Regions from separate parts of the Klebsiella planticola genome, predicted to be linked through region 4. Evidence: predicted binding sites of a transcription regulator. Region 4 holds the regulator's gene; each other region holds the start of a gene.
What was found. The regulator PurR, encoded in region 4, represses purine synthesis genes. The targets are predictions, from matches to a motif close to CANGCAAACGTTTGCNTG.

Region 1: the regulator PurR is predicted to act here: its motif matches at 1,162-1,179, upstream of carA (glutamine-hydrolyzing carbamoyl-phosphate synthase small subunit).
Region 2: the regulator PurR is predicted to act here: its motif matches at 1,825-1,842, upstream of gcvT (glycine cleavage system aminomethyltransferase GcvT).
Region 3: the regulator PurR is predicted to act here: its motif matches at 2,036-2,053, upstream of glyA (serine hydroxymethyltransferase).

The regions. Positions count from the first base shown of each region.
Region 1 covers NZ_CP026047.1:2,533,004-2,536,158, forward strand. The annotation lists gene dapB (4-hydroxy-tetrahydrodipicolinate reductase) at 1-812, shown strand, start outside; gene carA (glutamine-hydrolyzing carbamoyl-phosphate synthase small subunit) at 1,271-2,419, shown strand; gene carB (carbamoyl-phosphate synthase large subunit) at 2,436-3,155, shown strand, end outside.
Region 2 covers NZ_CP026047.1:838,275-841,429, reverse strand. The annotation lists gene ubiH (2-octaprenyl-6-methoxyphenyl hydroxylase) at 1-296, shown strand, start outside; gene ubiI (FAD-dependent 2-octaprenylphenol hydroxylase) at 307-1,509, shown strand; gene gcvT (glycine cleavage system aminomethyltransferase GcvT) at 1,945-3,039, shown strand; gene gcvH (glycine cleavage system protein GcvH) at 3,064-3,155, shown strand, end outside.
Region 3 covers NZ_CP026047.1:408,078-411,232, forward strand. The annotation lists gene MC50_RS01860 (ROK family transcriptional regulator) at 1-102, shown strand, start outside; gene MC50_RS01865 (DoxX family protein) at 176-598, shown strand; gene glyA (serine hydroxymethyltransferase) at 667-1,920, opposite strand; gene hmpA (NO-inducible flavohemoprotein) at 2,244-3,155, shown strand, end outside.
Region 4 covers NZ_CP026047.1:4,801,619-4,804,773, reverse strand. The annotation lists gene punR (DNA-binding transcriptional activator PunR) at 63-974, shown strand; gene purR (HTH-type transcriptional repressor PurR) at 993-2,018, opposite strand; gene cydH (cytochrome bd-I oxidase subunit CydH) at 2,314-2,403, shown strand; gene MC50_RS23165 (MFS transporter) at 2,567-3,155, shown strand, end outside.

The sequences.
Region 1 (3,155 bases), 2.3 Mb from region 4:
CACAAATCCGCGTGGCCATCGCAGGCGCGGGCGGCCGGATGGGACGCCAGTTAATTCAGGCCGTACAGCAGATGGACGGCGTGGCGCTGGGCGCGGCGCTGGAGCGCGAAGGTTCTTCCCTCCTTGGCAGCGATGCCGGTGAGCTGGCCGGTGCCGGTAAAGCCGGTGTCACGGTGCAAAGCAGTCTTGCGGCGGTCAAAGATGATTTTGATGTGCTAATCGATTTCACCCGCCCGGAAGGGACGTTAAACCACCTTGCTTTCTGTCGCGAACACGGCAAAGGGATGGTGATTGGTACCACCGGTTTTGATGAGGCCGGGAAACAGGCCATTCGCGATGCGGCGCAGGAGATTGCGATCGTTTTCGCGGCCAACTTCAGCGTTGGCGTCAACGTCCTGTTAAAGCTGCTGGAAAAAGCGGCGAAGGTGATGGGCGACTACACCGATATCGAAATTATTGAAGCGCACCACCGTCACAAAGTGGACGCACCGTCAGGCACCGCGCTGGCGATGGGCGAGGCGATTGCCGGCGCACTGAACAAAGATCTGAAGGATTGCGCGGTCTACAGCCGTGAAGGCCATACCGGCGAACGCGTCCCGGGGACCATTGGCTTTGCCACCGTGCGCGCCGGAGATATCGTCGGCGAGCATACCGCCATGTTTGCCGATATTGGTGAGCGTATTGAAATCAGCCACAAGGCATCCAGCCGGATGACTTTTGCTAATGGTGCCGTTCGTTCTGCATTGTGGTTAAAAGATAAGAAATCAGGCCTTTTCGACATGCGTGATGTGCTTGATCTCAATACTTTATAAGTTTTATTACCCATAGTGATGTGGTTATTGCATTCAATATGTAATTGATTGCAAAGGGCAATATTTTATTGCCCTTTTTATTTTTCATCATTTCATCAATTAAAATTGATGAAATAGCTATAATATTAAATTATCCCTCCATTTTTTGTTGTGTTATTGTAAATTTTGACCATCTGGTCTACTTTTTTGTTCCTGCGCGCGCTGTTTTGCAATCTTCCTGGTCCGCAAGCGTTTTCTCTGCATAGTTTGTTGATCTTTTTGCCTGCTAACGCAGTGCTGAGAGGTCAGTGACGTAAAAAGAGATAAAAAATATCGGCTTTAAGTTGACTTTTACCCGACATCTCTCCAGAATGCCGCCGTTTGCCAGAAATCCATAGGTAAGCAAATTTGCATTGATTCATGTCATGCACATGCATTAATATGCAAATAAAGTGAGTGAATATTCTCTGGAGGGTGTTTTGATTAAGTCAGCGCTATTGGTTCTGGAAGACGGAACCCAGTTTCACGGTCGGGCCATCGGGGCAACGGGCACGGCGGTTGGGGAAGTCGTTTTCAATACTTCAATGACCGGTTATCAAGAAATCCTCACTGATCCTTCCTATTCCCGCCAAATTGTCACTCTTACTTATCCCCATATTGGTAATGTCGGCACCAACGACAGCGATGAAGAATCTTCTCAGGTACATGCGCAGGGTCTGGTCATTCGCGACCTGCCGCTGATTGCCAGCAACTTCCGCAATACCGAAGACCTCTCTTCTTACCTCAAGCGCCATAACATCGTGGCGATTGCCGATATCGATACCCGTAAGCTGACGCGTTTGCTGCGTGAAAAAGGCGCACAGAACGGCTGCATCATCGTGGGTGATAACCTGGATGCGCAGCTGGCGCTGGAAAAAGCCAAAGCGTTCCCTGGCCTGAACGGCATGGACCTGGCGAAAGAAGTCACCACTTCAGAAACCTACAGCTGGACGCAAGGCAGCTGGACGCTGGCGGGCGACCTGCCGGAAGCGAAGGCGGAAAGCGAGCTGCCGTTCCACGTTGTGGCCTACGATTTTGGCGCTAAACGCAACATTCTGCGCATGCTGGTTGACCGCGGCTGCCGCCTGACGGTGGTGCCGGCGAAAACCTCCGCCGAAGAGGTGCTGAAGATGAATCCGGACGGTATCTTCCTGTCCAACGGCCCTGGCGACCCGGCGCCGTGCGATTACGCCATTACCGCGATTGAGAAATTCCTCGAGACCGATATTCCGGTATTCGGCATCTGCCTCGGCCATCAGCTGCTGGCGCTGGCGAGCGGTGCGAAGACCGTTAAGATGAAGTTCGGCCACCACGGCGGCAACCACCCGGTTAAAGATATCGATAATAATGTGGTGATGATTACCGCCCAGAACCACGGTTTTGCGGTCGACGAAGCCTCCATGCCGGCTAACCTGCGCGTGACCCACAAGTCGCTGTTCGACGGGACGCTGCAGGGCATCCACCGCACTGACAAACCGGCGTTTAGCTTCCAGGGCCACCCGGAAGCGAGCCCAGGCCCGCACGATGCCGCGCCGTTGTTCGACCATTTTATTGCATTAATTGAGCAGTACCGCCAGTCCGCGAAATAATCAGGAGAAAAGAGCCATGCCAAAACGTACAGACATAAAAAGCATCCTGATTCTTGGCGCTGGCCCGATCGTTATCGGCCAGGCTTGCGAATTTGACTACTCTGGCGCTCAGGCCTGTAAGGCCCTGCGCGAAGAAGGTTACCGTGTCATTCTGGTGAACTCCAACCCGGCCACCATCATGACCGACCCGGAAATGGCCGATGCGACCTATATTGAGCCGATTCACTGGGAAGTCGTGCGCAAAATTATCGAAAAAGAGCGTCCGGATGCGGTACTGCCGACCATGGGCGGTCAGACGGCGCTGAACTGCGCGCTGGAGCTGGAACGTCAGGGCGTGCTGGCCGAATTCGGCGTCACCATGATCGGCGCTACCGCTGACGCGATTGATAAAGCGGAAGACCGCCGTCGCTTCGATGTGGCAATGAAGAAAATCGGTCTGGATACCGCGCGTTCCGGCATTGCGCACACCATGGAAGAAGCGCTGGCGGTGGCCGCAGACGTGGGCTACCCATGCATCATCCGTCCGTCTTTCACCATGGGCGGCACCGGCGGCGGTATCGCTTACAACCGTGAAGAGTTCGAAGAAATTTGTGCCCGCGGGCTGGACCTCTCTCCGACCAACGAACTGCTGATTGATGAATCGCTGATCGGCTGGAAAGAGTACGAAATGGAAGTGGTGCGTGATAAGAACGATAACTGCATCATCGTCTGCTCGATCGAAAACTTCGACGCCATG
Region 2 (3,155 bases), 1.5 Mb from region 4:
CCGGGCAGGGCTTTAATCTCGGTCTGCGGGATGTGATGAGCCTGGCGGAAACGCTGGCCCAGGCCGGCGCTAACGGACAGGATCCCGGCGATTACTCACTTCTTTGTCACTATCAGGCGCGGCGAGCGGATGATAAGGCCGCGACCATCGGCGTGACCGATGGGCTGGTGCATCTGTTCGCTAATCGTTGGGCGCCGCTGGTGGCGGGGCGTAACGTGGGTCTGATGGCGATGGAATTATTTACCCCGGCGCGCGACGCGCTGGCGCAGCGTACCCTCGGTTGGGTTCCTCGTTAAGGAGTTGAACGTGCAAAGTGTTGATGTTGCCATTGTTGGCGGTGGCATGGTGGGTCTGGCGGTCGCCTGCGGTTTGCAGGGGAGCGGGCTGCGGGTTGCGGTGCTGGAACAAGCCGAGCCGCAGCCGTTAAACGCCGATGCGCCGCCGGCGCTGCGGGTATCCGCCATTAACGCCGCCAGCGAAAAACTGCTTACCCGGCTGGATGTCTGGCCGGAGATTGTCGCCCGGCGCGCCAGCTGTTATCACGGTATGGAAGTGTGGGATAAGGACAGCTTTGGCCACATCAGCTTTGATGACCAGAGTATGGGCTTCAGCCACCTTGGCCATATTATTGAAAATGCGGTCGTTCATCATGCGCTGTGGCAAAAGGCGCAGCGTTGCGCCGACGTCACGCTGCTGGCCCCGGCGCAGCTGCAGCAGGTGGCGTGGGGAGAAAACGAAGCATTTCTCAGCTTGCAGGATGGCAAGATGCTGACCGCCAGGCTGGTGGTCGGCGCCGACGGTGCAAACTCCTGGTTGCGCAACAAAGCGGATATCCCGCTGACGTTCTGGGACTATCGCCATCATGCGCTGGTTGCCACCATTCGTACCGCAGAGCCGCATCAGGCGATTGCCCGTCAGGCGTTCCACGGCGACGGCATTCTGGCGTTTCTGCCGCTGAGCGATCCGCATCTGTGTTCGATCGTCTGGTCGCTGTCGCCGCAGGAAGCACAGCGGATGCAGCAGGTCGACGAAGCGGCGTTTAATCAGGCGCTGAATATTGCCTTCGATAACCGGCTTGGCCTGTGCCAGCTTGCCAGCGAGCGTCAGACTTTCCCGTTGACCGGTCGCTACGCGCGCCAGTTCGCCGCGCATCGCCTGGCGCTGGTGGGCGATGCCGCGCACACCATTCACCCGCTGGCCGGCCAGGGGGTGAATCTGGGCTTTATGGATGCAGCGGAACTGATCGATGAACTCCGTCGTCTGCATGCGCAGGGCAAAGATTTTGGTCAGTACCTGTATCTGCGTCGCTATGAACGTAGTCGCAAACACAGCGCTGCGATGATGCTGGCGGGGATGCAGGGCTTCCGCGAAATGTTCTCTGGCAGCCACCCGGCGAAGAAACTGCTGCGCGATATTGGCCTCAAACTGGCGGATACACTACCCGGCGTCAAACCGCAGTTGATTCGCCAGGCAATGGGCTTAAACGATCTTCCAGCCTGGTTACGTTAAGCGCGTCACACTTCTCTCTCCCGGCCCCGGCGCCGGGTTTTCTCCTCTCATTTGAAATAATCTAATCTCACCCATTTTTTCGCATTAGTTTTATTAATGTCTCTCTTTTTTTGAAACAGAAAACAGGCCCTTTTTTTCGCATAAAATACCATCATGCTCGGTATTATCAGTTCATGATGTTAATTTTATGTGGCATAAATCGCTTTTTTCCAGTCAATAACTCTGTAGTCTTTTTGGCGACTTTTAGTCATAAGCTAATGTGATGTCCTGATTTAGCTTATGGTTTAGCGCCGGGTTAGGTGGTAAGTTCAGGCAAAAGAGAACGTTTGCGTCGGCGTCCGGACATGGCGCCGACGGCGGATTTCGTGGGGCGAAATCGCCCTAATGACATCGCTCAACCCAGTAGCTGGTTCCGTTTTATTCGATGAGGAAAAGATGGCTCAACAGACTCCGTTGTATGAACAACACACGCTGTGCGGCGCTCGCATGGTGGACTTCCATGGCTGGATGATGCCGCTACATTACGGTTCCCAGATTGATGAGCACCACGCGGTGCGGGGCGACGCCGGTATGTTCGATGTTTCGCACATGACCATCGTCGATTTCCACGGCAGCCGCATTCGGGAGTTCCTGCGCTATCTGCTGGCTAACGATGTCGCGAAGCTGACGGTGCCGGGCAAAGCGCTATATACCGGCATGCTTACCGCGTCCGCCGGCGTCATCGATGACCTGATTGTCTATTTCCTTACCGAAGATTATTTCCGCCTCGTTGTTAACTCCGCCACCCGTGAAAAAGACCTCGCCTGGATTACCCAGCAGGCTGAACCCTATGGTCTTGAAATGACCGTTCGTGACGATCTTTCGCTGATTGCCGTACAGGGGCCGCAGGCGAAAGCGAAAGCGGCAACCCTGTTCACCGACGCACAGCGTCAGGCCTTAGAAGGGATGAAACCGTTCTTTGGCGTGCAGGCCGGCGATCTGTTTATTGCGACCACCGGTTATACCGGTGAAGCCGGTTACGAAATCGCCATGCCGAATGAGCAGGCTGCTGATTTCTGGCGTGGCCTGCTGGACGCTGGCGTGAAGCCGTGCGGTCTGGGCGCTCGCGATACCTTGCGTCTGGAAGCGGGGATGAACCTGTATGGCCAGGAGATGGATGAAAGCATCTCTCCGCTGGCGGCGAATATGGGCTGGACCATCGCCTGGGAACCCGCAGATCGCGCATTCATCGGCCGCGAAGCGCTGGAACTGCAGCGTGAAAAAGGTACCGAGCAGCTGGTGGGGCTGGTGATGACCGAGAAAGGCGTCCTGCGCGGCGGTCTGCCGGTGCGCTTTAGCGATGCAGACGGTAATCAGCAAGAAGGTATTATCACCAGCGGCACCTTCTCCCCGACGCTGGGCTACAGTATTGCGCTGGCGCGCGTACCGGCCGGTATCGGCGAGACGGCCATTGTGCAGATTCGCAACCGCGAAATGCCGGTAAAAGTGACTAAACCTGTTTTTGTACGCAACGGCAAAGCCGTGGTGTGATTCCCCTTTTTTGGAGATTAATTGATGAGCAACGTACCAGCAGAACTGAAATACAGTAAAGAACACGAATGGCTGCGCAAAGAAGCTGACGGCACCTACACCGTCGGGATCACCGA
Region 3 (3,155 bases), 1.1 Mb from region 4:
GCACACGCGACACAGATTGAGTTTGGCAGGCTGACGCGTTCTGAACAGCTACTCGGCATTGGCTATCTGTACGTAGAAGAGCAACTGCAGACACTACGTTGATCGCACAAGGTATGTGGCAGATCACAAAATTGTGTATTACGTTTAAATCACGCACCTTCACAACGGATTGATTATGAACACACTACGCTATTTCGACTTTGGCTCTTCCCGTTCCGTTCTGCTGCTGATCGCCCGTATTGCCGTCGTACTGCTGTTTATTATATTTGGCTATCCCAAACTGATGGGTTTTAGCGGTACGGTACAATATATGGCCTCCTCCGGCGCGCCGCTTCCGACGCTAGCGGCTATTATCGCGATTGTGATGGAGGTTCCGGCGGCGATCCTGATTGTCCTCGGTTTCTTCACCCGTCCGCTGGCGGTGATCTTTATTTTTTATACGCTCGGTACCGCCGTCATTGGCCATCATTACTGGGATATGACCGGCGATGCAGTACTCCCCAATATGATTAACTTCTACAAAAATATCAGTATAGCTGGAGCCTTCCTGCTTCTGGCCATCACTGGCCCAGGCGCAATCTCCCTCGACCGTCGTTAATCGCTGAACGCCGGACGTAAAAAAGGCCGCACTGGCGGCCTTTTTCTTTACGCTTGCGTCGTTAAACGTTACGCATAAACCGGGAAGCGTGCACAGATATCCAGCACTTTACCCTTCACGCGCTCAATGACCGCTTCGTCATTGATGTTGTCCAGCACATCGCACATCCAGCCGGCCAGCTCTTTCACTTCCGCTTCTTTAAAGCCGCGACGGGTTACCGCCGGAGAACCGATACGGATACCGGAGGTCACAAACGGGCTCTTCGGATCGTTTGGTACGCTGTTTTTATTGACGGTGATGTTAGCACGGCCCAGCGCAGCGTCAGCTTCTTTACCAGTCAGGTTTTTATCGACCAGATCCAGCAGGAACAGGTGGTTTTCAGTACCGCCAGAAACCACTTTGTAGCCGCGATTCAGGAACACTTCAACCATCGCTTTGGCGTTTTTCGCCACCTGCTGCTGGTAGACTTTGAACTCTGGCTCCATCGCTTCTTTCAGCGCAACCGCTTTACCCGCGATAACGTGCATCAGAGGGCCGCCCTGAGCGCTAGGGAATACGGCAGAATTCAGTTTTTTGTACAGCTCTTCGCTACCGCCTTTCGCCAGGATCAGGCCGCCGCGCGGACCCGCCAGGGTTTTGTGGGTAGTGGTCGTCACAACGTGAGCATGTGGCACCGGGTTCGGGTAAACGCCCGCCGCAATCAGGCCAGCAACGTGGGCCATATCGACGAACAGGTATGCGCCGATGCTGTCAGCGATTTCACGCATTTTTGCCCAGTCAACGATACCGGAGTAAGCAGAGAAACCACCGATGATCATTTTCGGCTTATGTTCCTGAGCCTGCTTCGCCATGTCTGCATAGTCGATTTTGCCGGACTCATCGATGCCGTAAGGAATGATGTTGTACAGTTTGCCTGAGAAGTTAACCGGGGAGCCGTGAGTCAGGTGACCGCCCTGCGCCAGGTTCATACCCAGAACGGTATCGCCCGGTTGCAGAAGAGCAGTATAGACCGCGAAGTTAGCCTGGGAGCCGGAGTGCGGCTGTACGTTAGCGTAGTCAGCGCCGAACAGCTCTTTTGCACGGTCAATCGCCAGTTGTTCAACGATATCTACATATTCGCAACCGCCGTAGTAGCGCTTGCCCGGATAACCTTCGGCATATTTATTGGTCAGCTGAGAACCCTGTGCCTGCATAACACGCGGACTGGTGTAGTTCTCGGAGGCGATCAGTTCGATGTGCTCTTCCTGACGTACTTTTTCCTGCTCCATAGCCTGCCACAGTTCGGCATCATAATCGGCAATGTTCATTTCACGCTTTAACATCCGCATCTCCTGCTCAGCTAACAATAGATTACAGCTCTAAAAGGGGGGCCTTTTTGGGCGACGGCCCACAGTATAACCGAATCGTTCTGTGATAACAGGTCTTGACAAAGGATTTTACGCAAACGATTGGCTCCCCATTACACAAGGCTTTGAGCAATAACGACTCAACGATTATCAACGGATTTCTTTTCAGGTTTGTGATGCGAATTCTTCATGTTGTTACCACTACGGGGAAAAGTGTTAAGGAACCATTTACAGTGCAGGGTTATTTTTATAAGATGTATATAAAATACATCATTTAAATAACACCGAAGGAAGCTGCTATGCTCGACGCCCAAACCATCGCAACGGTTAAAGCCACTATTCCCCTGCTCGTCGAAACAGGTCCTAAGCTGACCGCCCATTTTTACGATCGCATGTTTGCCCATAACCCGGAGCTCAAAGAGATCTTCAACATGAGCAACCAGCGTAACGGCGACCAGCGTGAAGCGTTGTTTAATGCCATTGCCGCTTACGCCAGCAATATCGACAACCTGCCAGCCCTGCTGCCTGCCGTTGAGAAAATCGCGCAGAAACACACCAGCTTCCAGATCAAACCAGAACAGTACAATATTGTCGGCGGCCATCTGCTGGCGACGCTCGACGAAATGTTCAGCCCGGGCGAGGAAGTGCTTGAGGCATGGGGTAAAGCCTACGGCGTGTTGGCCAATGTCTTTATTCAACGCGAATCTGAAATCTACCAGGGTAACGCCAGCAAAAACGGTGGTTGGGAAGGCACGCGCGCGTTTCGTATCGTGAAGAAAACCCCGCGTAGCGCCCTGATTACCAGCTTCGATCTGGCGCCGGTAGACGGTCAGCCGGTGGCGGATTATCAGCCGGGCCAGTATCTGGCGATTTGGCTGAAGCCGCAGGAGTTTGAATATCAGGAAATTCGTCAGTATTCGCTGACCCGCAAACCAGATGGCAAAGGCTACCGAATTGCGGTTAAACGCGAAAACGGCGGCCAGGTATCAAACTGGCTGCACAACGCATCGCAGGAAGGGGATATTGTGCATCTGGCTGCGCCGGCAGGTGACTTCTTCCTCGCCGTTGAGCCGAAAACGCCGGTTACGCTGATTTCCGGCGGCGTCGGACAGACACCGATGCTGGCCATGCTCGACACGCTGGCAAAAACGCAGCATGCGGCCCAGGTGAACTGGTTCCACGCGGCGGAAAATGGCGATGTCCATGCGTTT
Region 4 (3,155 bases):
GCATTCTGGCTTGTGAAACGCTAATATTTGCTACATGCGTTCAAAATTTTTGCAGGCAGAATATGTGGTCCGAATACTCACTCGAAGTTGTTGATGCTGTCGCCCGCAACGGCAGCTTTAGCGCCGCGGCGCAGGAGCTGCACCGCGTACCTTCGGCGGTCAGTTATACCGTACGTCAGCTGGAGGAGTGGCTGGCGGTACCGCTTTTTGAACGCCGCCATCGCGATGTCGAATTGACCCCCGCCGGGCTCTGGTTTTTACAGGAAGGACGATCTGTTATCAAAAAAATGCAGATCACCCGCCAACAGTGTCAGCAGATAGCCAACGGCTGGCGTGGTCAGCTGTCGATAGCCGTGGATGACATTGTTAAACCGGCCCGTATGCGCCAGATGATTGTTGATTTTTATCGTCACTTTCCCGATGTCGAGCTGATTGTTTTTCAGGAGGTCTTCAACGGTGTCTGGGACGCGCTGGCCGACGGACGCGTGGAGCTGGCTATCGGGGCAACCCGTTCGATTCCGGTGGGGGGACGCTACGCCTTTCGCGATATGGGGATGTTGAGCTGGCATTGCGTGGTGGCGAGCCATCATCCTCTGGCGCAGATGAGCGGGCCGCTCAGCGATGATGTGTTGCGCAACTGGCCGTCGCTGGTCAGGGAGGACACCTCCCGCTCGCTACCAAAACGCACGACCTGGCTACTGGACAACCAGAAAAGGGTGGTGGTGCCGGACTGGGAATCCTCGGCCACCTGCCTCTCGGCGGGATTGTGCGTAGGGATGGTACCGAGCCATTTTGCTCGCCCGTGGATTGACCGCGGTGAATGGACCGGGCTGGCGCTGGAAAACCCGTTCCCGGACGCCGCGTGCTGCCTGACCTGGCAGCAGAGCGACACGTCACCGGCGCTGTCGTGGCTACTGGATTATCTGGGGGACAGTGAAACGTTAAACCGGGAGTGGCTGCGGGCGCCGGAGTAACCGGCGCCGCACGGGCGATTAGCGACGGTAGTCGACGAACGGGCCGTCTACGACGGAGCGGCGCTCTACCAGCCGCGGGTGAACCTCGATCGACTGTGACTCTTCGCGCTTGTTGACGATACGATCCATCAGCATATTGAAGGCCGCTTCCCCCAGCGAATCTTTCGGCTGGTGGATGGTGGTCAGCGCCGGGCTGAAATAGCGGGCGTTACGCACGTTATCATACCCGATCAGCGAAATGTCCTGCGGCACGCGCAGCCCCATCTCATCCGCAGCGCAGATTGCGCCCATCGCCATGATGTCGCCGCCGCAGAAGACCGCCGTCGGGCGATGCTGCTGGCTGAGGATCTGCTGCATTGCGCGGTAGCCGGATTCAGGCTCGAAGTCTCCCTGCACAATCCAGCTTTCCGGAACGGCGATCTGCGCTTCTTCCATGGCTTTCATAAAGCCCGCCAGGCGCCCGGCGCCGGTGTTACGCTCCAGCGGACCCGGGATCACGCCGATTTCACGATGGCCGCGTTCCACCAGATAGCGACCGGCCATATAACCGCCCTCAAAGGCGTTATCGATGACCGAATCGGTAAAGTCGGCTTTGGATTCACCCCAGTCCATTACCACCATCGGAATATGGCGGTACTCTTCCAGCATGCTGAGCACCGATTCCGGATATTCAGAACACATAACCAGCAGGCCGTCGACGCGCTTTTGCGCCATCATCGACAGATAGGCCTGCTGCTTTTCGAGATCGTTCCACGCATTGCCCAGAATCAGGGTATAGCCTTTCTGGAAACAGCTCTTTTCTACGGCTTCAATAATCTCAGCGAAATAGGCCGCTTCGCTGCTGGTGGCCAGCAGGCCAATCGATTTGGTGTGATTAACCTTCAGGCTGCGAGCCACGGCACTGGGGGAATAGTGCAGCTCTTTGATCGCCGCCCACACGGCGTTGCGGGTTTCTTCCGCCACGAAACGGGTTTTGTTAATTACATGTGACACTGTTGTAGTGGAAACGTTTGCGCGCTTCGCTACATCTTTAATTGTTGCCATTACTTCTCACTCCAGACCTTGACCTGATCGTCTGATTATCGATACGTAAACGTTTGCCTATACACACCCTGAATACAATTTTCAACATTGCATCACGTCGGGAAAACGACACAGAACGACAGGAAGGGGTCAATGGCCGATACGCTTTCAAATTAGCGTGGGATTTTGTCCGATCTTGCGGCAAAGGGGAAGAGCAAAAATGTGCATCACCCTAAAACATGGAAGATTTTTGCGCTATATTGTGCAAAAATGAGCAAGCTCACTTTTCATGTGGGGATAACTGGGGGAAAAATTGATGGATACAGATTTAAAGTTTTCGCTGACGACAACGATTATTGTCCTGGGTCTGATCGTGGCCGCCGGCCTGACCGCGGTGCTGCACTGATTTATCCGGGGGAGAGGGCTCTTTCCCCCGACGTCCCGCCATTATTATCAATTTCGCAAAAATCTTTTGCCATTTCGTTTACTTTTGTTTTTTTGTGATTGATGTCATGCTTTTGACTTCTGATGAGATACCGTCGCCGATGACGGTCTGCTGGAGTCATTGAATGAAAATCAACTTTCCCTTGTTAGCGCTGGCGATAGGCGCGTTTGGTATTGGCACCACGGAGTTTTCCCCGATGGGGCTGCTGCCGGTGATTGCCAAAGGTGTCGACGTGTCAATTCCGGCGGCGGGAATGCTGATCAGCGCGTATGCGATCGGCGTGATGGTCGGTGCGCCGCTGATGACTTTGCTGCTCTCTCATCGCGCGCGCAGAAATGCGCTGATTTTTCTGATGGCGATCTTTACGCTGGGGAACATTCTCTCCTCAATGGCGCCGGATTACACCACGCTGCTGATTTCGCGCATTATCACCAGTCTTAACCACGGCGCTTTCTTCGGCCTCGGGTCGGTGGTGGCGGCGAGCGTGGTGCCGAAACACAAACAGGCCAGCGCGGTGGCGACCATGTTCATGGGCTTGACTATCGCTAATATTGGCGGCGTTCCGGCGGCGACATGGCTTGGCGAGACCATCGGCTGGCGGATGTCGTTCCTCGCGACGGCAGGTCTGGGGCTGGTGGCGATGGTCAGCCTGTGGTTTTCGTTGCCCAAAGGCAGCGCTGGCGAGCGTCCGAACGTAAAACAGGAGCTCTCGG